DNA from 3 places in the Streptomyces sp. NPDC048523 genome. Region 1 is predicted to be linked to each of the others. Evidence: riboswitches for the same ligand, from Rfam matches in the RefSeq annotation. Region 1 holds a riboswitch; each other region holds the start of a gene.

Region 1 (7,216 bases):
CGCGAGCGCGGGGTGCATCACCTTGAGCGCGAGCACGCGGTCCAGGCGGGTGTCCAGGGCCCGGTAGACCGTGGCCATCCCGCCGACCGCGATCCGCGCGTCCACGCGGTAGCGGCCGTCGAGCACCTGCCCGACCAGCGGGTCCTGAAGGGTCGTATCCACGCAGGCGAGTGTACGAGCCGCCGCTGACAGTCGATTCGGTTCGACCCGATCGGGGCGGTACTGCAGCCGAGCTGTGACGAGGATCGCACGTGGGGGACGCGCGCCTCTCGAGGCAGGTGCACCGGACGCATTCAGCCCTGGGTGCGACTCACTGAAAAGCCGGCCGCTCCGGATCCAACGCCGCCAGGCCCTCCGCAGGAGACGACGCCTGCGCGAAGTGCCGCCGGGGAATCCGCCCTGCCCGCCGCGCCAGCCGCCCCGCCTCCACCGCGTGCCGCATCGCGTGCGCCATCAGCTCGGGCTCCTGCGCCCGCGTCACCGCCGAGGCGAGCATCACACCCGCGCACCCCAGTTCCATCGCCAGGGCCGCGTCCGACGCCGTGCCCGCCCCCGCGTCCAGGATCACCGGCACGCGCGCGTGCTCGACGATCAGCTGGAAGTTGTGCGGGTTGCGGATGCCGAGGCCGGAGCCGATCGGCGAGCCCAGCGGCATGATCGCCGCGCAGCCCACGTCCTCCAGCTTGCGGGCGAGCACGGGGTCGTCGTTCGTGTACGGCAGCACCGTGAAGCCGTCGTCGACCAGCGTCTCCGCCGCGTCCAGCAGCTCTATGGGGTCCGGCAGCAGGGTGCGCTCGTCGGCGATGACCTCCAGTTTGACCAGGTCCGTGCCGAGCGCCTCGCGCGCGAGGCGGGCCGTCAGGACCGCCTCCCCGGCGGTGAAACAGCCCGCCGTGTTCGGGAGCACCCGGATGCCGAGCTTCTCCAGCACGGACAGCACCGAGCCGTGCACCGAAGGGTTCACCCGCCGCATCGCGACCGTCGTCAGCTCCGTGCCGGAGGCGACCAGCGCCCGCTCCAGCACCTCCGGGCTGGGCGCGCCGCCCGTGCCCATGATCAGCCGGGACGAGAAGGACGTACCGCCGATGGCAAAGGGATCGTCGGCCATGGGTCAGCCTCCTTGGACGGCGGTGAGGACTTCCACGCGGTCTCCCTCGGCGAGGGGCGTCGAGGGCCACTGCGTGCGCGGGACGACGGTCTCGTTGAGCGCGGCGGCCACCCCGGAGGGCGCCGGCGTCAGCGCCCGTACGACGATGTCGAGAGCCGTGCCGGGAGCGAACTCCCTCGGCTCTCCGTTGACGGAGATGTTCATACCGGCTGCTCCAGGAGCTCCGTGGCGGCGAAGCGCCTCGGGGTGAACGGGCGTGCCACGTCGGGGAGCTCACCGGTCGTCAGGACGTGCGCCATGGCGTCCCCGGTGATCGGCGTGAGCAGCACGCCATTGCGATAGTGGCCGGTCGCGAGCACCAGCCCGGCCAGTTCCGTGGGTCCGAGCAGCGGGGCGTTGTCCGGGGAGCCCGGGCGCAGTCCCGCGCGGGTCTCTGTGAGCGGCAGTTCGGTGATGCCGGGGACGAGTTCGTGGGCGTCCCGCAGCAGCTCGTACACCCCGCCCGCGGTCACCGTCGTGTCCCACCCCAGCTCCTCGCTGGTCGCGCCGATCACCAGCTCGCCGTTCTCCCGCGGCACCAGATAGACCTGGCTGCCGCGGACCACGGCCCGCACCGTGCGGCTCAGGAAGGGCGCGTAGCGCGGAGGAACGGTCAGCCGGAGCACCTGGCCCTTGACGGGCCGTACCGGGGGCAGGACGTCCGCGGGGATCCCTTCGAGGCGGCCGCTGAGGCTTCCGGCGGCGAGCACCACCTGGCCCCCGCCCAGCTCGTCGCCGTCAGTCGTGGTGACCCCCGCGGCCCGGTCCCCCGCGACACGGAGGCCCTTGGCCCACGCGCGGTGGAAGACGACACCCGCCTGCTCGCACGCGGCCAGCAACGCGCGCGTGAGGCGGCGCGGATCGATCTGGTGGTCGCCGTCCACCCGCAGCCCGCCCCGCACCCCGGGCGCGAGCATCGGCTCCAGCCGACGGCACTCCCGGCCGGACAGCCACTCCGACTCCAGCCCCGACTGCCGCTGGAGCGCGTGCAGTTCGCGCAGGTGGGCGCGGTCGTCGGCGTCCAGGGCGACGGCGAGCGTGCCGCACCGGCGGTAACCGAGATCCTGTCCGGTCAGTTCGGTGAGCTCGGCCACGAAGGCGGGATAGCGCTGGGCGGAGGCGAGGTTCAGGCCCAGCAGGGTCTGCTCGCCGTAGTGCAGTTCGGTGACCGCGGCCAGCATCCCGGCGGCCACCTGGGCGGCCCCGCCGCCCGGCTCGGGGTCCACGACGGCCGTGGTGAGACCGCGCTGCGCGGCCCGCCAGGCCGTGACCAGGCCGATGATGCCGCCCCCGACGACGAGGACGTCTGACGTACGTGAGGACATGGGCGTCCAGCCCCTCCCTTCGCCGGCATGACCCGGATCAGGTTCGTACGGTCGGAGGCCGCCAGCCTCCCTCTCAGCCCGGTGCGTCCGGGCTCCCGCGAGTGCTCTACGTTGGCCACCCTAGCCCGTGCCCGTGTGCCGCTGTAAGGGAGCCTCGCGCCATGTCCCGCTCGCTCGACGGTCTCGTCCTCGCCCCGGTGGCCGATCAGGCACCGGGTCAGGTGGGGACGCGGACCCGGTTCACCTACCACGAGAAGGACGGGGAGATCTGGGCCGAGTACGCGGGCGGCGACGTCGTACGCGGCCATCTCGTCGGCACGCGCGCGGGGGACCGTCTCGACTTCCGGTACGTCCAGCTCAAGCCCGACGGGACGACATCCTCCGGGCACTGTGTCTCGACGGTCGTGGAGCTTCCCGACGGCCGGGTGCGGCTGGAGGAGACGTGGGAGTGGGAGTCGCAGCCGGGCAGCGGGACGAGCGTTGTGGAGCAGGTCACGGAGCACGACTCCTGACTGACTGATTGTCAGGTGACTATGGTGATCAAATGAGCGAGCAGATGCAGGCGCAGGCGCAGCGGCGGGTGGTCGTGGTCGGCGCGGGCATGGCCGGGGTGCAGACCGCGGTCGCCCTGCGTGAACAGGGCTTCACGGGAACCGTCACGCTGATCGGCGCGGAGCCCCATCAGCCGTACGACCGTCCGCCGCTCTCCAAGGCCGTGCTGCTGGGCAAGGCCGAGGGATCCGCCTTCGACCTTGACTTCGAGGCCCTCGGCATCGAACTGCAGCTCGGCCGCGAGGCACTGGGCGTGCGCCCCGACGCGCACGAGCTGGACACCGAGGCCGGGCCCTGCCCGTACGACGTCCTGGTCATCGCCACCGGCGCCGAGCCGATCCGGCTGCCCGGCACGGAGGGCGTGCCCGGCGTGCATCTGCTGCGCACCCTCGACGACGCCGAGCGGCTGCGCCCCGTGCTCGCCCGGCAGCACGACATCGTGGTCGTCGGCGCGGGCTGGATCGGCGCCGAGTTCGCCACCGCCGCGCGTGAGTCGGGCTGCGCGGTGACGGTCGTGGAAGCCGCCGACCGGCCCCTCGCGGGCGCGCTGCCCGCCGAGGTGGCCGCGCCGATGGCCTCCTGGTACGCCGACGCCGGGGCCGATCTGCGGACGAACGCGCGCGTGGAGCGCGTCGAGCCGGGCGCGGTCGTCCTGGACGACGGTTCCCGGGTGGCCGCGGGCGCTGTGGTGGTCGGTATCGGCGCCCGGCCCGCCACGGCCTGGCTCGCCCGTTCCGGCATCGAGCTGGGCGCCCACCGCGAGGTCCTCGCCGACGACCGGCTGCGCACCTCCGCGCCGGACGTCTACGCGGTCGGCGACTGCGCCTCCTTCCCCTCGGCGAGGTACGGCGAGCGCCTGCTGGTCCACCACTGGGACAACGCCCTCCAGGGCCCCCGCACGGTGGCCGCCGACATCCTGGGCGAGACCCCCACGGTCTACGACCCGGTCCCGTACTTCTGGTCCGAGCAGTTCGGCCGCTTCGTCCAGTACGCCGGCCACCACGCGTCCGCCGACACGACCCTGTGGCGCGGCGAGCCGTCCGGTCCCGCCTGGACGGTGTGCTGGCTGCGCGAGAACCGCCTGGTGGCCCTCCTGGCGGTGGGCCGGCCCCGCGACCTGGCCCAGGGCCGCCGCCTGATCGAGGCGGGCACGGAGATGGACCCGGAACTCCTGGCAGACCCGGCGAGACCGCTCAAGGCGGCGACGGCGTAGGCGGCCCGGGCCCGGCGATTCCGGAGCGGCGAGGGCGTGGGCGGCCCGGTCCGGCCACGGAGGTCGGCGATGGCACCGGCAAGGTCGCCCCGGTGAAGGCCTCCGGCAAGGGCGACGAGTCCGTCGCCTTCTCCGTCGCCTCCGACATGGACGACGAGGCGACCGGACCCCGTATGCCGCCGCCGGCGACCACGGCGGAGGCGGACCACCGTGTCGTGACCCGGGCAAGGCCCTTCCGTCGCGGCGGCGCAGTCGGGTGATGCTTGACGCGCCTGACCTGCCGGCGGTCACGCTTTCGGCCGTCTGGGCAGGGTGTCGGCGACGGGTCGCGGTCGGCGAATTGCGGTGCCGGGTCGCTCGGCGGCGCGGCCTGGGGGTGCCTGATGCCCCTGACCTGCCGGCGCCACGCTTGGGCTTTCCGGGCGAGGCGCCGCGCAATCGGACGCCACCGGCGATCACAATGGCGCGTCGGCCGGCGGCTTGGTCCGGTGGCGCGACCCGGTACTGCTCGATGCCCCTGACCTGCTGCCGGCCTCTCTTTCGGCCCCTGGGCCACCCTGACCGCACCCGGCGATCAGCCATTCCGTCGCCCCGTCGGAGGTGCCCCGGCTTCCGACTGTCAGTGCGGGATGGCACGCTTAATCCCGTGACCGAGATTGACGCAAAGATCGATGCTCTCGTCCCCGCCTGGCTCACCCTCCCCGACATCGCAGAGATGCTCGATGTCGAGGTGACGCGTGTGCGGCAGCTGGTCAAGGAGGGCCAGCTCATCGCCGTACGCCGTGGTGAGAACCGCGCGCTGCACGTGCCCGCCGCCTTCATCGACGTGGCCGAGCAGAAGGTCGTCAAGGGCCTGACCGGGACCCTGACGCTCCTGAGGGACGACGGCTTCACCGACGAAGAGATGCTGGAGTGGCTCTTCACGCCCGACGACAGCCTGCCCGGCACCCCCGCGCAGGCCCTGAGCGAGAATCGCGGCACGGAGGTGAAGCGCCGGGCCCAGGCGCTCGCCGTCTGATCCGAACCACACCGGCGTACGGGCCGTGACCACCGAGGCCACGGCCACGGTCCGGCACGGCCCGTACGCCACCGAACCCGGGGGAGACACACGCATGCCCGACACCGCCCGCACCCAGCTCGCCGACGCCCGCGTGTACCTGTGCACGGACGCCCGCAGGCGCCAGGGCGACCTCGCCGAGTTCCTGGACGCGGTCCTGGCCGGCGGTGTCGACATCGTTCAGCTGCGGGACAAGGGCATGGAGGCGGCCGAGGAACTTGAGCATCTGCGGGTGTTCGCCGACGCCTGCGCGCGGCACGGCAAGCTTCTCGCGGTCAACGACCGGGCCGACGTCGCCCACGCGGCCGGTGCCGACGTACTGCATCTGGGCCAGGGCGACCTGCCCGTGCCCGCCGCCCGCGCGATCCTTGGCGACGACATCCTCATAGGCCGCTCCACCCACGCCGAGTCGGAGGCCGCCGCGGCCGCCGTGCAGGACGGCGTGGACTACTTCTGCACCGGCCCCTGCTGGCCGACCCCCACCAAGCCGGGCCGGCACGCCCCCGGTCTCGACCTGGTCCGGTACACCGCGGCCCTCGGCACCGACCGCCCCTGGTTCGCCATCGGGGGCATCGACCTCGGCAACCTCGACGAGGTCCTGGAGGCCGGTGCCCGCCGGGTCGTGGTCGTCCGGGCGATCACCGAGGCCGACGATCCGGGCGCGGCCGCCGCGGAGTTCGCGAAGCGGTTGCGTGACACGCGGTGACGGGCCGGTGCCGACCGGGGAGGCCGGTCGCATGATCGGCCCGGTGTCCGAAGGATGGACAACAAGTCGACAAAACGGGCAAATTTCCCTGATCTGGTTGGGTGACCGCTGCCCCCTGGCTAACCTGCCGGTATGGCCCTAGGAACCGCATCCACCAGGACTGACCGCGCACGCACCGTGCGCGACATGCTCGCCGCGGGAAAGACGACGTACTCCTTCGAGTTCTCGGCGCCGAAGACCCCCAAAGGCGAGCGGAACCTGTGGAGCGCGCTCAGGAGGGTCGAGGCGGTCGCCCCGGACTTCGTCTCCGTCACCTACGGCGCCGGCGGCTCCACCCGCGCGGGCACCGTCAAGGAGACCCAGCAGATCGTCGCGGACACCACCCTGACCCCGGTCGCCCACCTCACCGCGGTCAACCACTCCATCGCGGAACTGCGCAACATCATCGGCCAGTACGCCGACGCCGGGATCCGCAACATGCTGGCCGTGCGCGGCGACCCGCCCGGCGACCCGATGGCCGAGTGGGTGGCGCATCCCCAGGGCCTGACCTACGCCGCCGAACTCGTCCGGCTCATCAAGGAGTCGGGCGACTTCTGTGTCGGTGTCGCCGCCTTCCCGGAGATGCACCCGCGCTCCGCCGACTGGGACACCGACGTCGCGCGCTTCGTGGACAAGTGCCGTGCCGGCGCCGACTACGCCATCACCCAGATGTTCTTCCAGCCGGAGTCCTATCTGCGGCTGCGTGACCGAGTCGACGCGGCGGGCTGCGCGACCCCCGTCATCCCGGAGATCATGCCCGTGACCAGCGTCCGGATGCTGGAGCGGCTACCACAGCTCAGTAACGCGATCATCCCCTCCGTCCTGAAAGAGCGGATCCTCACAGCAAAGGACGATCCGGCCGCTGTACGCTCAATCGGAATCGAGTTCGCCACGGAGTTCTGCGCGCGGCTGCTGTCCGAGGGAGTGCCCGGACTGCACTTCATCACGCTCAACAACTCCACGGCCTCGCTGGAAATCTACGAAAACCTGGGTCTGCACCATCCACCGCAGGCCTAGACCGGCCGCACGGACATACGACACACTGCGTAGCGGTCACTGGGAGAGGGGCGTACATGGGCTGGACGGTCCTCTACATCGCGTTCGGATTCGTCGCGCTGTGGCTGCTCGGCGAGGTGCTGCTGCAGTACAAGGCGCGACTGCGCTGGCGGCTGCTCGC
Region 2 (7,216 bases), on a different contig from region 1:
GACGCGATGTGGTCGCGGCCGATCCGGATACCCGCGCGGTACAGCCCCCGCCAGCCCATCGTCGGGTTGGCCTCGTGCAGCTCCCAGACCGCCGAGGTCTGCGTGACCGTCACGTCGTCCAAGACACCGAGCGAGCCGATGATGACGCCGGCGAGCAGCAGACCACTCATGTCGATCGACGGGTACAGGCCGTGGATGAGCCCGGTGTTGTCGTCCGTGTTGCCCGTCAGCGCTGCCCAGCCGATGAACTGCGAGCCGAGGGTACCGATCAGCACCAGCGAGATCAGCGTCCCCAGTACCGCCACGGAGGTCCGGGCCGACAGACCGTGGCACAGATAGAGGGCGATCAGCATGATGGCGCTCGCCCCGATCACCGCCACGAGCAGTGGGTTCGAGCCCTGGAGGATCGCGGGCAGGATGAAGAAGTTCAGCACCATGAAGCTGATGGCCAGCGCGACCAGCGCCATGACTCCGCGCAGCCGCCCGACGACCACGACGGCGAGCGCGAAGATACTGGCGAGCAGCCCCATCGGGAACCTGCGGTTCACGTCGGCGACCGAGTACTGCAAGTCCCTGGGCGCGGAGGGCTCGTACGCGACCACGACCTTCTCGCCCTCGTGCAACTGCCGTGACTGGTCCGGCTGGACGATCTCCGTGAAGGTGCGGCCCTTGTCGTCGCCGGTGTCGACCCGGATCGTCGCCTTCTTGCAGGTGCCGTTCGCCCGTTGCTCGGCGGAGGAGCCCTCGGCGGTTGAGGTGTCCCCGGTGGGGGCCTCACCCGAGGCGTTCACCGACTTGCAGCTGACACTCACGACCTTGGTGACCGTGGCCTGCTGGGTCTGCCGGTCGAAGCCGACTCCGGTGCGTTCGTGTGCCGGGGCGCCGCCGGGCCACAGCACCGCGAGCCCCACCATCACGGCTACGCCGAACGGGATGAGGATCGCCGCGATGACCTTGCGCAGGTGCTTGGATACGGGAGTTGCCGGTCCATGGCCATGACTGTGCGAGTGGCCGTGCCCACCGCCGGAACCGGGCCCGCTCCCATGCCCGTGCGCGTCACCGGGACCTCGCTCGTCACCGGAACCCTGCCCGTCACCGGAACCCTGCCCGTGTCCCTCGCCGCCATGGCCGCCGTCGCCACCCCCCAGGCTGCCATCGCTGCCCAGGCCGCCGTGACTCGCGCCCTGCCCGTGGCCGTAGCCGTGACCGCCGCCATAGCCGCCATCGTGCTCATGTTCATGCTCGCGCCGGCCGCCGGTCTCACCGGCCAGGCGGCCGCCCCGGCCGTCTCCGAAGCCGCCGCGGGAACTGCTGCCGGGGCCGGGCCCAAGGCCGTTTCCGGAGCCCGGTCGGCGCGGAGGCTCGGGAGGCGGGTAAGGAGGCTGATGCGTCGTGGTCACCGACCGATCATCGCAAGAACGACAGGGGCCCTCTGTTCACCGCGCCCGAAGTGACGCTAGCGTGGAGCCACCTTTGTACACGCGGGAGCTCGGAGCACCGGGCTGAGAGGGCGCTGACCTCCGTCCCAGCGATGTTTCACGTGGAACGTCATCTCGACCGAGTGATGTTCCCCACGAAGCGTCGGCAGACGGAAGCCGCTGCGTCGACCGCCGAACCTGTTACCGGGTAATGCCGGCGTAGGGAGTAGGTCTCATGACCATCAAGGACGCGCGCACGCCTGCCTCCGACCAGCTCGACGGGGAGGCCGGGAAGTCCACCGGCTGGCACAAGGCGTACATCGAGGGCTCTCGCCCCGATCTGCGGGTGCCGGTCCGTCAGGTGCACCTCACCAACGGGCAGTCGGTCACGCTGTACGACACGTCGGGCCCGTACACCGATCCGCTCACCGAGACGGACGTCCGCCGGGGCCTCGTGCCACTGCGGGAGAACTGGATCATCGCCCGCGGGGACACCGAGGAGTACGCGGGCCGTCCCATGCGCCCGGAGGACGACGGGATCAAGCACACCTCACCGCGGGGTGGTCTCCGCAACCTCGACGCGGTCTTCCCGGGGAGGTCCCGCCAGCCGCGCCGTAGCCGTGACGGCAAGGCGGTCACGCAGCTCGCCTACGCCCGCCGCGGCGAGGTCACACCGGAGATGGAGTACGTGGCCATCCGGGAGAACGTCTCTCCCGAGGTCGTGCGTGAGGAGATCGCGGCGGGGCGCGCGGTGCTGCCGGCGAACGTCAACCACCCGGAGATCGAGCCGATGATCATCGGCAAGCGGTTCCTGGTGAAGGTCAACGCCAACATCGGCAATTCCGCGGTGACCTCCTCCATCGAGGAGGAGGTCGAGAAGATGACCTGGGCGACCCGGTGGGGAGCCGACACGGTCATGGACCTGTCCACCGGCCGCAACATCCACACCACCCGCGAGTGGGTGCTGCGCAACTCCCCCGTCCCCATCGGCACGGTGCCGCTCTACCAGGCTCTCGAGAAGGTCGACGGTCGCGCCGAGGAGCTGACCTGGGAGATCTACAAGGACACGGTCATCGAGCAGGCCGAGCAGGGCGTGGACTACATGACGGTCCACGCGGGCGTGCGCCTGGCGTACGTACCTCTGACCGCGAACCGCAAGACGGGCATCGTCTCGCGCGGCGGCTCGATCATGGCGGCCTGGTGCCTCGCGCATCACAAGGAGTCGTTCCTGTACGAGAACTTCGAGGAACTGTGCGAGATCCTCGCCGCCTACGACGTCACGTACTCGCTGGGCGACGGCCTCAGGCCCGGCTCGATCGCGGACGCCAACGACGAGGCGCAGTTCGCGGAGTTGCGCACGCTCGGGGAACTCAACCGGATCGCGAAGCGTTTCAACGTACAGACCATGATCGAGGGCCCGGGACACGTCCCGATGCACAAGATCAAGGAGAACATCGACCTTCAGCAGGAGATCTGCGATGAAGCTCCGTTCTATACGCTCGGCCCGCTGACCACCGACGTCGCGCCGGCCTACGACCACATCACCTCCGGCATCGGTGCCGCGATGATCGCCTGGTGGGGCACCGCGATGCTCTGCTACGTCACGCCCAAGGAGCACCTGGGCCTGCCCAACCGTGACGACGTCAAGACGGGTGTCATCACCTACAAGATCGCCGCCCACGCGGCCGACCTCGCCAAGGGACACCCAGGCGCCCAGGAGTGGGACGACGCCCTCTCCGACGCCCGCTTCGAGTTCCGCTGGGAGGACCAGTTCAACCTGGCCCTCGACCCCGACACGGCCCGGGAGTTCCACGACGAGACCCTCCCGGCCGAACCGGCCAAGACGGCCCACTTCTGCTCCATGTGCGGGCCGAAGTTCTGCTCGATGAAGATCTCCCAGGACATCCGCCGCCGTCACGGCGGCAGTCAGGAGGAGATCGAGGAGGGGATGGCGCAGAAGTCGAAGGAGTTCGCGGCGGCGGGCAACCGGGTCTATCTGCCGATCGCCGACTGATGTAGGCGAGCCGTCGGCGGGTGGCCCGTGGCCGGGTCTTCGGCTTGCGCTCCCCGCGGTGGGGGCGCAAGCCGAGGGACTGCCGGGAGTTACTCCGGCTGGTGTTCCGGCCCCCCGAAGTCCGGGCTGGTGTAGTCCGGGCTGGTGAAGCTCGGGCGGGCACCGGAGGCTCCGTCGTCCGGGCTGCTGAAGCCCGGGCGGTCGTAGCCGAGGCTGGGCATCCGGCTGGGCGGTGCGGGCGGTGCCGTGTGGTGCAGTGCGGCGGTGCCGGGATCGGCGAGGGCGTCTCTGAGGAAGGGGAGCAGGCCGCGTTCCAGCAGGGCCTCGCGCCAGGCGTCCTTCGCCCGTGCCACCTCCTCGCTGAGTTCGCCGTACGCCGCGTCCGGCGAGGGCCGGTTGTGCAGTGCGGTGAGCAGCAGGCCGCAGGCGGCGACCAGGATCGCGGCCGCGGTCAGGGCGCCGAACACCCATCCGATAGTGATCATGGCGTGGGCGAACGCCGGCGGTGGGCTGAGCATCTGGAGGACGTAACCCACGAGCAGGAAGATCGCCGCGGCGATTCCGGCGAGGACGGGCGTCAGAACGGCGGCGACGGCGACGGCGCCCGCACCGGCGTTCTCGGCGACCTCTCCCATGGTGGTGGCGAGCCCCATCGCACCCGTGCCCGAATCCGCGGGGCGGGGTTCGTGGACGGACGACAGGGTGGACGGCGTCGACGGGCGGCGCTGTTCCTCGCGGACCTTCACGTAGTGCTGGTACTCGGTCGCCGCGGCCGCCGTGATGAGCGCGGTGGCGTTGAGGGCCATGGTGCGCAGCTGTTCGGGATTCAGCCGCTGTCCGACCGCGGCCAGTTCGGGACGGTGTGGTGCGGAGCGCAGCGCCTCGTCGAGGATCCGCTCGTACTCCTGGCGGTCCTCGCTGTGCAGGTGCTGCGGAACGCTGTTCATGTGCATCCCCCGATGCTCCGTAGGGCTTGGGGCTCGCATGCGAACGAGCCGTCGGGCAGAAACGGAGGGGAGCCTGCTACGGATAAGCAGATGGTAGAGCGGGCACGGCACAGGGTGACAGGGGGTTTCCAGAAATTGGCCTCTGGCCTGCGCGGTCGACGGTCGGTCCGTCCTGGGGGAATGTTTGCCCTGTGAAGGGTCAGATATCCAGGGGCAGTTGCTGGACCAGCAGTTTTCCGGCCATGGTCACCCCGCCGTCCATCGCGATGGCCAGTCCGTCGGCGTAGACGTGCGGTCCCTCGACCACCGGGCCGGAATCCTCCTTGTCGTCCTCGGAGCCCACTTCGCCGAGCAGATAGGGGATCGGGCTGTGGCCGTGCACGATGCGGGTGCCGCCGTATGTGTCGAGCAGGGAGCGCACATGGTCGGCGCCGCCTTCGTCACGGAAGGAGAAACGCTTGGTGAACTTGCGGAACAGGTCCCAGACCTCGTCCGCGTCATTGCGCGTGATGGTCTCGCGGACGGTGTCGTTGACCGCCTCGATCGAGTCGCCGTAGTCGAGGTAGGCGGTGGTGTCGGAGTGCACCAGCAGATGTCCGTCGACCTCCTCGACGGCGTCCAGGCGGGACATCCACTGCAGGTGGTGGTCCTGGAGGCGGTCCATGTCGGTCTTCTGCCCGCCGTTGAGCAGCCAGGCCGCCTGGAAGGTGGCGGTGCCCGCGCCGGAGTTGACCGGCGTGTCGCCGAACCGCTTGGCGCCGATCAGCAGCAGCTCGTGGTTGCCCATGAGGGCCTTGCAGTAGCCGCCCGCCGCCGCGGCCTCCGCGGACAGCCGCATGACGAGGTCGATGACGCCGATGCCGTCGGGCCCGCGGTCGGTGAAGTCGCCGAGGAACCACAGCCGGGCGGTGCCCGCGCACCAGTTGCCCGCGGCGTCGACGAGACCCTTCTCGTGGAGTGCGGCCATCAGTTCGTCGAGGTAGCCGTGGACGTCGCCGACGACGAACAGCGGGCCGGGACCCTCTTCCGCCCGCTCGGCGGGGTCGGCGGCCGTCTGGAGCCCGTCACCGTGGTCGATGACCGGCAGGTCCTGCTCGGTGGGGGTGTATCCCTCCGGGTAGGCATCCTGGGCCGGGACGACGTCGCCGGGGTGCGTGCTGTGGCCGTACGGACCGGTCTCGTTGACGTACGCGGGCACCCGGAAGTCGCGCAGCACCGCCGTGCGCTCCACCTCGGGTCCCTGACCGGCCCCCTGAGTCATCAGACCCCTCCACCATCGCGCCGCATCTGCACCGCTTCGGACTGCCTGGTCGCAGCGGCCCGCGGTGTCGTGGGCCCATCATAGGAATGCGGATCGCGCCATGTGATGACCCAGGGGTGGTGAATCGGAGCAAGACTCCTGTTCATCGCGGCATTCGCCCCGTTTGGACCGGGCTTCGACCCCGCCGACCGTCTCCCGGCTACTCCTCCTCGGGCGACCGTGGCGGGCTGACCGTCGTGCGCGGGGCCCGCCGCTGGGACGAGGTGCGCACGATCAGCTCCGTCGGTATCACCTGCTCGACCGGTTGGTCCGATGCGACCCCTTCGATGGCATCGATGAGGAGCTGGATCACGGCCGTGCCGATGCGGCGGGGCTTGAGGGAGAGCGTGGTGACGGGCGGCTCGGTGCTGGCGTACACGGTGGACTCGCTGCAGCAGACGATCAGCAGGTCGTCCGGGACGCGCAGTCCGTAGCGGCGGGCGGCGGCCAGCAGGTCGGTGCCGTTCGGGTCGAACAGGCCGTAGACGGCGTCCGGTCGGTCCGGGCGGGCGAGCAACCGGTCGGCGGCGACGGCGCCCGCGCACGGATCGTGCGCCGGGTAGGCCTCGTAGACCGGATCCTGGCCCACTCGCTCGCACCAGTGCAGATACGCGGTGGTCGACAGATGGGTGTACGTGTCCGTCGTCGTCCCGGTCAGCAGGCCGATGCGGCGGGCGCCGGCGGCGGCCAGGTGGTCGAGGATGCCGAGGACGGCGGCCTCGTGGTCGTTGTCGACCCAGGCGGTGACCGGCAGCGACCCGGCCGGGCGGCCGTCCGACACCACCGGCAGCCCCTGCCGGACCAACTCGCTGACGACCGGGTCCTGGTCGGACGGGTCGATGACCACCGTGCCGTCCAGGGCGACGTTCGACCAGACGTCGTGGCGCGAGGTCGCGGGGAGGATGACGAGGGCGTAGCCGCGGGCGAGCGCGGCGGAGGTGGCGGCGCGCGCCATCTCGGCGAAGTACGCGAACTCGGTGAAGGTGAAAGGTTCATCCCCGTACGTGGTCACGGTCAGGCCGATGAGTCCCGACTTGCCGGTACGGAGGGTTCTGGCCGCGGCCGAGGGGCGGTAGCCCAGTCGGTCGGCGACCTCCCTGACATGGCGGCGGGTGGCGTCCGGGAGCCTGCCCTTTCCGTTCAGGGCATCGGAGACGGTCGTGATGGAGACTCCGGCGGCGGCGGCCACGTCTCTGATGCCCGCCCGGCCCGGCCGACTGCCTCGACGTGAGGTTTCCGCGCGGCTCACCTGGTGCTTCCCTGCTGCTGTCATGGCGAGCCGATAGTAGGGCTCATGTGGTGGGGTAGGGCGGACGCATATGCACGCGTTGACAGGCACGTTTCTGCAAGGTCATCTCCTACCAACTACCTGCGAAACAAAGTCAGTTAAACGATCCAATGGCACTACGTAACTTGTCGGCACGCATGGGCCTGCCAAGTTCCCGATGTTTCGAAGAGGTCTCAACTCACCTTCACGGGTGACGCGCGCTACGGCGTGAGCCACCGGCGCATAGATATATGTGACCGCGCCCCCTGA
Region 3 (7,216 bases), on a different contig from region 1:
ACTCCAACCTCGCCGAGACCGGTGCGAACTCCAACACCGGCCTCATCGCCGGGATCGCGATCGCCCTGGTCGCCCTCGGTGGCGGCGCCGTGTTCTTCGGCCTGCGTCGCCGTGGCGCCGGCAGCCGCTGACACCCACAGCAGTTCGGTGGCCCGTCCCCTCAACGGGGGCGGGCCACCGCCCTGTTCACCCGAAGGTCGTCCGCTCCAGCCAGAACTCCAACAGCTCCCGCTCCCCGAGGACTTCCAACTCCGGGTGATCCAGCGGCAGTCGCCGGTAGAAGGCGAGCATGACGAAGGTCAGCGGCCCCCGCAGCGCGACGGTCGCCTTCTCGTGCCCGCGCCGCCAGACGATGACGTCCTCGGTGAGCTCGACCACCCACTCGGCGTGCAGCCCGGCGGTCGCGTCGGTGGCATGCAGATGGATACTGCGCCCGGGGCCGCGCAGTTCCCTCGCCCCGTCGTGCGGCATGGCCCGCTGCACGAACTCCACGATCTGGAGCCACTCGTCGATCACGTCGACGGCGATGTCCGCGGCGACGTCGTACGGCAGCCCAGCGGCGAGCGCGGCGTCGGCGCGGTGGATCGTGAGTTCGTGGGCCATCCGGCGGGCCCAGAAGCCCGAGGTGGGGATCCCGGCCCAGGACCACACGGCGGCGTCCGGCCCGGCCTCCCGGAGCGTGGCGACGAGCGCCTCGCCGGTCTCGGCGAGCCACGCGTCGAGATCGGCGGCGTTCTCGGGCCCCTCCCCCAGCGGCACCTTGTCGTCGGCAACTGCCTCCCGCGCCCGGGTCCGCACCATCGACTCCGCCCAGCGCAGGGCGCCCCCGGTGTGCCGCACCAGCCGCTGCAACGACCAGTCCGGGCAGGTCGGCACGGTCACGGACAGATCGGCCCCGGAGGTCACCACGGCCCTCAGCAGGCCGACCTGATGGGTGATCTCGTCGCAATAGCGATCGTGTGACAGCGGGCTCATGCCCCGCACTGTAGGGCCGCCCCCGTCAGCCCAGCACCACAATTTCGGCGGCGTCGAACTCCACCCCGACCGCATCCCCCACCTCCGGCGCCTCGCGCAGCGCACACGCGGCCTCCAGCCGCGGCCCGCCCCCTTCCGAGGGATGCAGGTGTACGGCGACATGCGTGCCCTTGAAGGTCCGCGCGCCGACCGTGCAGCGCAGCCCCTCGTCGGCCGCCACGAGCCGCACCCCCGCGGGCCGCACCAGCACGCTCCGAGCCCCCTGGGCGGCTCCCGAAGGCACCGGCACCTTGCCCCACACCGTGTCCGCGGCCTCGCCCGTCACCGTCCCCTCGACCACGTTCTCGAAGCCGAGGAAGCGGGCCACGAACTCGTCCGCCGGCCGCTGCCACACCTCGAGCGGCGTACCGGACTGGGCGATCCGCCCGTCCCGCATCACCACGACCCGGTCGGCGAGCGCGAAGGCCTCCCCCTGGTCGTGGGTCACCGCGAGCACGGTGGTGCCCAACCGTCCGAACAGCTCGCGCAGTTCGACGACCAGCCGCTCCCGCAGGGAACGGTCCAGCTGCCCGAGCGGCTCGTCGAGCATCAGCAGCCGGGGCCGGGGAGCGAGCGCCCGGGCCAGCGCGACCCGCTGCTGCTCACCCCCGGAGAGTCCGGCGACGGCCCGCCGACCGGCCCCCGGAAGCCCGACGAGGTCGAGCAACTCCCGCACCCGCTCGTCCTGTCGAGCCCTGGAAACCCCCTGCATCCGCAGCCCGAAGGCCACGTTGGCGCCCGCGTCCCGCTGTGGGAACAGCTGATGGTCCTGGAACATCAGCCCGACTCCGCGCCTGTGCGCCGGCACCCCGCCTTGGTCACGCCCGTCGAGCAGGACCCGTCCCTCGTCGAGAGGTTGAAGCCCGGCGACCGCCCGCAGCAGTGTCGACTTCCCGCTGCCACTGGGCCCGAGCACACACACGAGCTCGTGCTCGGCGACATCGAGACCGACCCCGTCGAGGACGGCCCGCCCGCCGAACCGAACCGTCGCGTCCTCGAGGCTCAGCAGCATCAGAACTCCCCGGTCCGGTCGGTCCGCAGCCGTTCGAGCACCAGCAGCGCCACCGCGCACACCACCATCAGGATCGTCGAAAGGGCCATCGCCTGGCCGTAGTTGAGGTCGCCGGCCCGCCCGAGCAGCCGGGCCACGGCAACCGGCAGGGTCGGGTTGTCGGGCCGTGCGATGAACACGGTCGCCCCGAACTCGCCCAACGACACGGCGAAGGCGAAGCCCGCCGCGATCAGCAACGCCCGCCGCACCATGGGCAGATCGACCTCCCGCCACACCCGCCACGGGGAGGCCCCGAGCACCGCCGCGGCCTCCCGCAGCCGGTGGTCCACGGCCCGCAGCACCGGCAGCATGGTCCGCACGACGAAGGGCACCCCGACCAGCGCCTGGGCGAGCGGCACCAGGATCCAGGACTGCCTGAGGTCCAGCGGCGGCTCGTCGAGGGAGATCAGGAACCCGAAGCCCACGGTCACCGCGGACACCCCGAGCGGCAGCATCAGCAGCGCGTCGAAGCCCCGTACGAACCGCCCCGCGTCCCGCCGCGTCAGCGCGGCCGCCGCCAGGCCCCCGACCGCCACCGCGATGGCGGTCGCGGCGAGGGCGTACTCCAGCGAGTTCCCGACCGCCTCGATCGGCGCGACGAGGAAGATCCCGCCGTCGCTGCGGGTCAGCGCCCGGTAGTAGCCGAAGCCGGGGGCATCCAGCGACCGCTGGACGAGCACCGCGAGCGGCAGCACGAGGAGTACGGCGACACAGCCCACGACCCCGGCCAGCAACCCCCGCTCCCCCGCGCCGCGCGGCCGCCGGGCGGTCAGCGACGCGTCCACGAGCCGCAGCGCGGTCTCCCGGCGCCGTACGGTCCACGCGTGCAGGGCGAGGACCGCGCCCACCGCGACGAACTGGATCAGCGTCAGCACGGCGGCCGTGGACAGGTCGAAGATCTCGGAGGTCTGCCGGTAGATCTCCACTTCGAGGGTCGAGAAGGTCGGCCCGCCGAGGATCTGCACCACGCCGAAGGAGGTGAAGGTGAAGAGGAACACCATGAGAGCGGCGGCGGCCACGGCGGGCCCGAGTGCCGGGAGCGTGACCGTCCGCCAGGCCCGGAGCCGGGACGCGCCCAGCATTCGCGCGGCCTCCTCCTGACGCGGATCCAACTGGGCCCACAGGCCGCCGACGGTCCGTACGACGACCGCGTAGTTGAAGAAGACATGCGCGAGCAGGATCGCCCACACGGTGGTGTCCAGCCGTACGCCCCACAGGTCGTCCAGCAGCCCGCCGCGTCCCACCAGCGCCAGGAAGGCCGTACCGACGACGACCGTCGGCAGCACGAAGGGGACGGTGACCACGGCCCGCAGGATCTGCTTGCCGGGGAAGTCGAAGCGCGCGAAGACGTACGCGCCGGGGAGCGCGATCAGGAGCGTGAGCGCGGTGGAGGCGAGCGCCTGCCAGGTGGTGAACCACAGGACGTGCCGGATGTCCGGCTGGGCGAGGACGTCGGCGATCCTGCCGAAATGCCAGGTCCCGCCCGCCTTGAGTCCGCGCGTGACGATCGCGGCGACGGGATAGGCGAAGAAGACGGCGAAGAACGCGACGGGCACGGCCACGAGTCCGAGCCGGGCCGCCGCGTTCTTGACGCCCTTGCGGGGCCTTACTTCAGTACGAGCGAGGTCCATGACTTGACCCAGTCGTCACGGTTGTCGGCGATCTTCGCCGGGTCCATGGTCTCGGGATCCTTGGCCTGCGGACCGTAGGCGGTGAACTCGGCCGGCACCTGGGCGCCGTCGATGACCGGATAGACGAACATGTTGAGCGGCATGTCCTGCTGGAACTCCTTGGTGAGCAGGAAGTCCACGAGGGCCTTGCCGCCCTTGGTGTTCTTCGCGTTGCTCAGCAGTCCGGCGTACTCGATCTGCCGGAAGCAGGTGCCCTGCGCGACCCCGGTGGGGGCGGTCTTCGGCTTCGGGTCGGCGTAGATCACCTCGGCGGGCGGCGAGGAGGCGTACGACACGACGAGCGGCCGGTCGGCCTTCGCCTTCTTGCCCCCGGCGGAACCGGAGAACTCCTCGTTGTAGGCCTGCTCCCAGCCGTCGACGACCTTGACGCCGTTGGCCTTGAGCTTCTTCCAGTAACCCTGCCAGCCGTCGTCTCCGTACTTCGCGGCCGTGCCGAGGAGGAAGCCGAGGCCCGGCGAGGAGGTGGAGGCGTTCTCGGTGACGAGGAGGTTCTTGTAGGCGGGCTTGATCAGATCGTCGTACGACGTCGGCGGCTGGAGCTTGTGCGCGGTGAAGTAGGCCTTGTCGTAGTTGACGCAGATGTCACCGGTGTCGATGGGCGTGACCTTGTCCCCGTCGACCCGGTACCCGGTCTTGATCCGATCGGCGCCCTTGGCCTCGTACGGCTGGAAGAGGCCGTTGTCGAGCGCGCGGGACAGCAGCGTGTTGTCGACACCGAAGAAGACGTCGCCCTGCGGGTTGTCCTTGGTGAGGATCGCCTTGTTGACGGCCTGCCCGGCGTCGCCGTCCTCCAGGACCTTGACCCGGTAGCCGGACTTCTTCTCGAAGTCGGCGAGGACGCTCTTGGAGACGGCCCACGAGTCGTGGCTGACGAGCGTGACGGTCTTGGAGCCGGAGCTTGCGGAGTCGTCGGACGACGAGCCGCACGCGGACAGCGTGACCAGGCCCAGGCCGACGACGACAGCACAGAACTTCTTGTTGTTCACGGTGATGACCGAACTTCCTACCCAGAATGACCTGGGCGAGGTTCAGAGGGTCTGCGGCCCGATTGCCGCACTCTCAGCGCTGTGGCGCTCCCCTGTCGGATATGAAGATGTACGTACGTACGGTCGTCAGACTACCGCTCGGTGGCCGCGAGCTGGCCACAGGCCCCGTCGATCTCCTGCCCACGGGTGTCCCGGACCGTCACCGGCACACCGTGGGCGGCGATGGCCTCCACGAAGGCCTTCTCGTCCTCGGGCCGGGAGGCGGTCCACTTGGACCCCGGAGTCGGGTTCAGCGGGATGAGGTTGACGTGTACCGGCTTGCCCTTGAGCAGCCGTCCCAGCCGGTCACCGCGCCACGCCTGGTCGTTGATGTCCCGGATCAGCGCGTACTCGATGGACAGCCGGCGCCCGCTCTTCTCGACGTACTCGAACCCGGCGTCGAGGACCTCGCGCACCTTCCACCGCGTGTTCACGGGGACGAGGGTGTCGCGCAGTTCGTCGTCGGGGGCGTGCAGGGAGATCGCGAGCCGGCACTTGAAGCCCTCGTCGGAGAACCGCTGGATCGCGGGCACCAGCCCGACGGTCGACACGGTGATACCGCGCTGCGAGAGCCCGAGCCCGTCGGGGGCGGGATCGGTGAGCGCGCGAATGGAGCCGACGACACGCTTGTAGTTGGCGAGCGGCTCACCCATGCCCATGAAGACGATGTTGGACAGCCGAGCGGGCCCGCCCGGAACCTCCCCGTCCCGCAGCGCCCGCATCCCGTCCACGATCTGATGCACGATCTCGGCGGTGGACAGATTGCGATCGAGCCCGGCCTGCCCGGTGGCACAGAAGGGGCAGTTCATGCCACAGCCCGCCTGCGAGCTGATGCACATGGTCACCCGGTCCGGGTACCGCATCAGCACCGACTCCACGAGCGTCCCGTCGAACAGCCGCCACAGCGTCTTGCGCGTGGTCCCCTGGTCGGTCGACAGATGCCGTACGACGGTCATCAGCTCGGGAAGCAACGCCTCCTGGAGCTTGCCGCGCGAGCCCGCCGGGATGTCCGTCCACTGCGCCGGGTCGTGCGCGTACCGCGCGAAGTAGTGCTGCGAGAGCTGCTTCGCACGAAACGGCTTCTCCCCGATCCCGGCCACGACCTCCTTGCGCTCGGCGGGCGTGAGGTCGGCGAGATGCCGCGGCGGCTTCTTGGCTCCGCGGGGGGCGATGAAAGTGAGTTCTCCGGGTGCAGGCATAACCCTTCCAGTGTGGCAGATCAACTCGCGGAGCCCAGGCCAGAGCGGGGTGGGGGTGGTCACCCGTGGGTGCCGACTGTCGACGTTGGTCGGCTTCGGACGGCCCAGGGACGGCCCAGGGACGGCCCAGGACTTAGCCATGCCTTCAACTGCCAGAACCCCGAGGTAGTCCCGTCTCGACCATGCTGGCCTTCCGGTCGACCCCTCGATGTCGGTGCCGTCTGGGATGCTAATGATCCATTGAGAGGAAGGTGCCGTCGCAATGATGTCGACAAATAGGCGTGCAGAAATCGAACGACTGGTCGATGAGGCCTACGAAATCGAATCACTTGTTTCTAAATGGCAACAGCGAGGAACTGTAACGCGAGACGAGCTAAGGGCAGGGCAGGAGAGGTATCAGTCTTGGTACGTGCGAGCCACCCCCCTCATCTCAGAGATTTCCCGCGAGCAGTTCAAAGATATGTACGAAGGCGGCGCGGTTATCAAACGAATCAAGTCGTTCCTTGCAAAGCCTCTAGAAGTGAACCAATTCTACGATCCCACATCGCCAGATTCGCCATTTCCGAAGTGGTCCCATCCGTATTCTTCGACTTTCCTCGAATGTTTCCACACTCAACGCTCACTGCTTCAGGCGGAGATCTACACAGTCGCCGAGGTCTCCCCACTGCTGGCGGAAATCGCAGAAGCGTTCACCAGGTTCCCGAGTTTTTTGCAGTCCTTGCAAAACTCAAAGAAGCCGAACGTGCCACCACCCACGATCCAAAAGGAAGAAGATCTACAGGTGCTGGTGGGTGCTTGTCTTCGTTTGATGTACGACGATGTCCGCCCAGAGGACTACGTACCGGAGCATGGAGGCGGCCGGTCTCGGGTTGACTTCCTCCTGCCAACAGTTGGCATTGTTGTCGAGACGAAGATGACACGTGAATCACTTACCGATAGGAGAGTGGGCGAAGAACTTGCAATTGACTGGAACAGATACGCAAAGCATCCAGACTGTCGGGGTATTTTTGCTCTGGTGTACGACCCGAACCGATACTTGACCAACCCCGCCGGACTGCAATCCGACTTGACACAGGATCAAGGAAACCCTGCAACCAGAGTTCTAGTGATCCGCTGAGTCAGAGGTCGAATGATTCTCAATGCCCAAGTTGAGCCCACGGGGCCGCTAGTTGGTGGAGTACGACCCCGTGCGGTACACAGAATTTGCGGTTTGACGTCATCCTTATCAGGTCGATC

The links. Region 1 has a riboswitch for thiamine pyrophosphate ahead of thiO (glycine oxidase ThiO). Riboswitches for the same ligand answer to the same signal wherever they lie in the genome.
Region 2: linked by a shared signal. The riboswitch ahead of thiC (phosphomethylpyrimidine synthase ThiC) and the one ahead of thiO (glycine oxidase ThiO) in region 1 are both predicted to bind thiamine pyrophosphate.
Region 3: linked by a shared signal. The riboswitch ahead of ACGFWE_RS36120 (thiamine ABC transporter substrate-binding protein) and the one ahead of thiO (glycine oxidase ThiO) in region 1 are both predicted to bind thiamine pyrophosphate.

Annotation. Positions count from the first base shown of each region.
Region 1 covers NZ_JBICWQ010000002.1:228,196-235,411, reverse strand. Annotated here, with positions in the region: gene pknB (Stk1 family PASTA domain-containing Ser/Thr kinase) at 1-162, opposite strand, end outside; gene ACGFWE_RS10010 (thiazole synthase) at 311-1,108, opposite strand; gene thiS (sulfur carrier protein ThiS) at 1,112-1,312, opposite strand; gene thiO (glycine oxidase ThiO) at 1,309-2,472, opposite strand; TPP riboswitch at 2,470-2,581, opposite strand; gene ACGFWE_RS09995 (hypothetical protein) at 2,634-2,984, shown strand; gene ACGFWE_RS09990 (FAD-dependent oxidoreductase) at 3,017-4,237, shown strand; gene ACGFWE_RS09985 (hypothetical protein) at 4,330-4,497, shown strand; gene ACGFWE_RS09980 (Rv2175c family DNA-binding protein) at 4,884-5,255, shown strand; gene thiE (thiamine phosphate synthase) at 5,350-6,000, shown strand; gene metF (methylenetetrahydrofolate reductase [NAD(P)H]) at 6,133-7,056, shown strand; gene ACGFWE_RS09965 (hypothetical protein) at 7,113-7,216, shown strand, end outside.
Region 2 covers NZ_JBICWQ010000005.1:197,281-204,496, reverse strand. Annotated here, with positions in the region: gene ACGFWE_RS26490 (YibE/F family protein) at 1-1,166, opposite strand, end outside; TPP riboswitch at 1,472-1,661, shown strand; gene thiC (phosphomethylpyrimidine synthase ThiC) at 1,654-3,432, shown strand; gene ACGFWE_RS26480 (hypothetical protein) at 3,522-4,385, opposite strand; gene ACGFWE_RS26475 (metallophosphoesterase) at 4,579-5,640, opposite strand; gene ACGFWE_RS26470 (LacI family DNA-binding transcriptional regulator) at 5,840-6,952, opposite strand.
Region 3 covers NZ_JBICWQ010000009.1:113,995-121,210, reverse strand. Annotated here, with positions in the region: gene ACGFWE_RS36140 (LAETG motif-containing sortase-dependent surface protein) at 1-131, shown strand, start outside; gene ACGFWE_RS36135 (maleylpyruvate isomerase family mycothiol-dependent enzyme) at 187-975, opposite strand; gene ACGFWE_RS36130 (ABC transporter ATP-binding protein) at 1,001-2,026, opposite strand; gene ACGFWE_RS36125 (iron ABC transporter permease) at 2,026-3,696, opposite strand; gene ACGFWE_RS36120 (thiamine ABC transporter substrate-binding protein) at 3,672-4,742, opposite strand; TPP riboswitch at 4,739-4,846, opposite strand; gene rlmN (23S rRNA (adenine(2503)-C(2))-methyltransferase RlmN) at 4,874-5,980, opposite strand; gene ACGFWE_RS36110 (hypothetical protein) at 6,243-7,097, shown strand.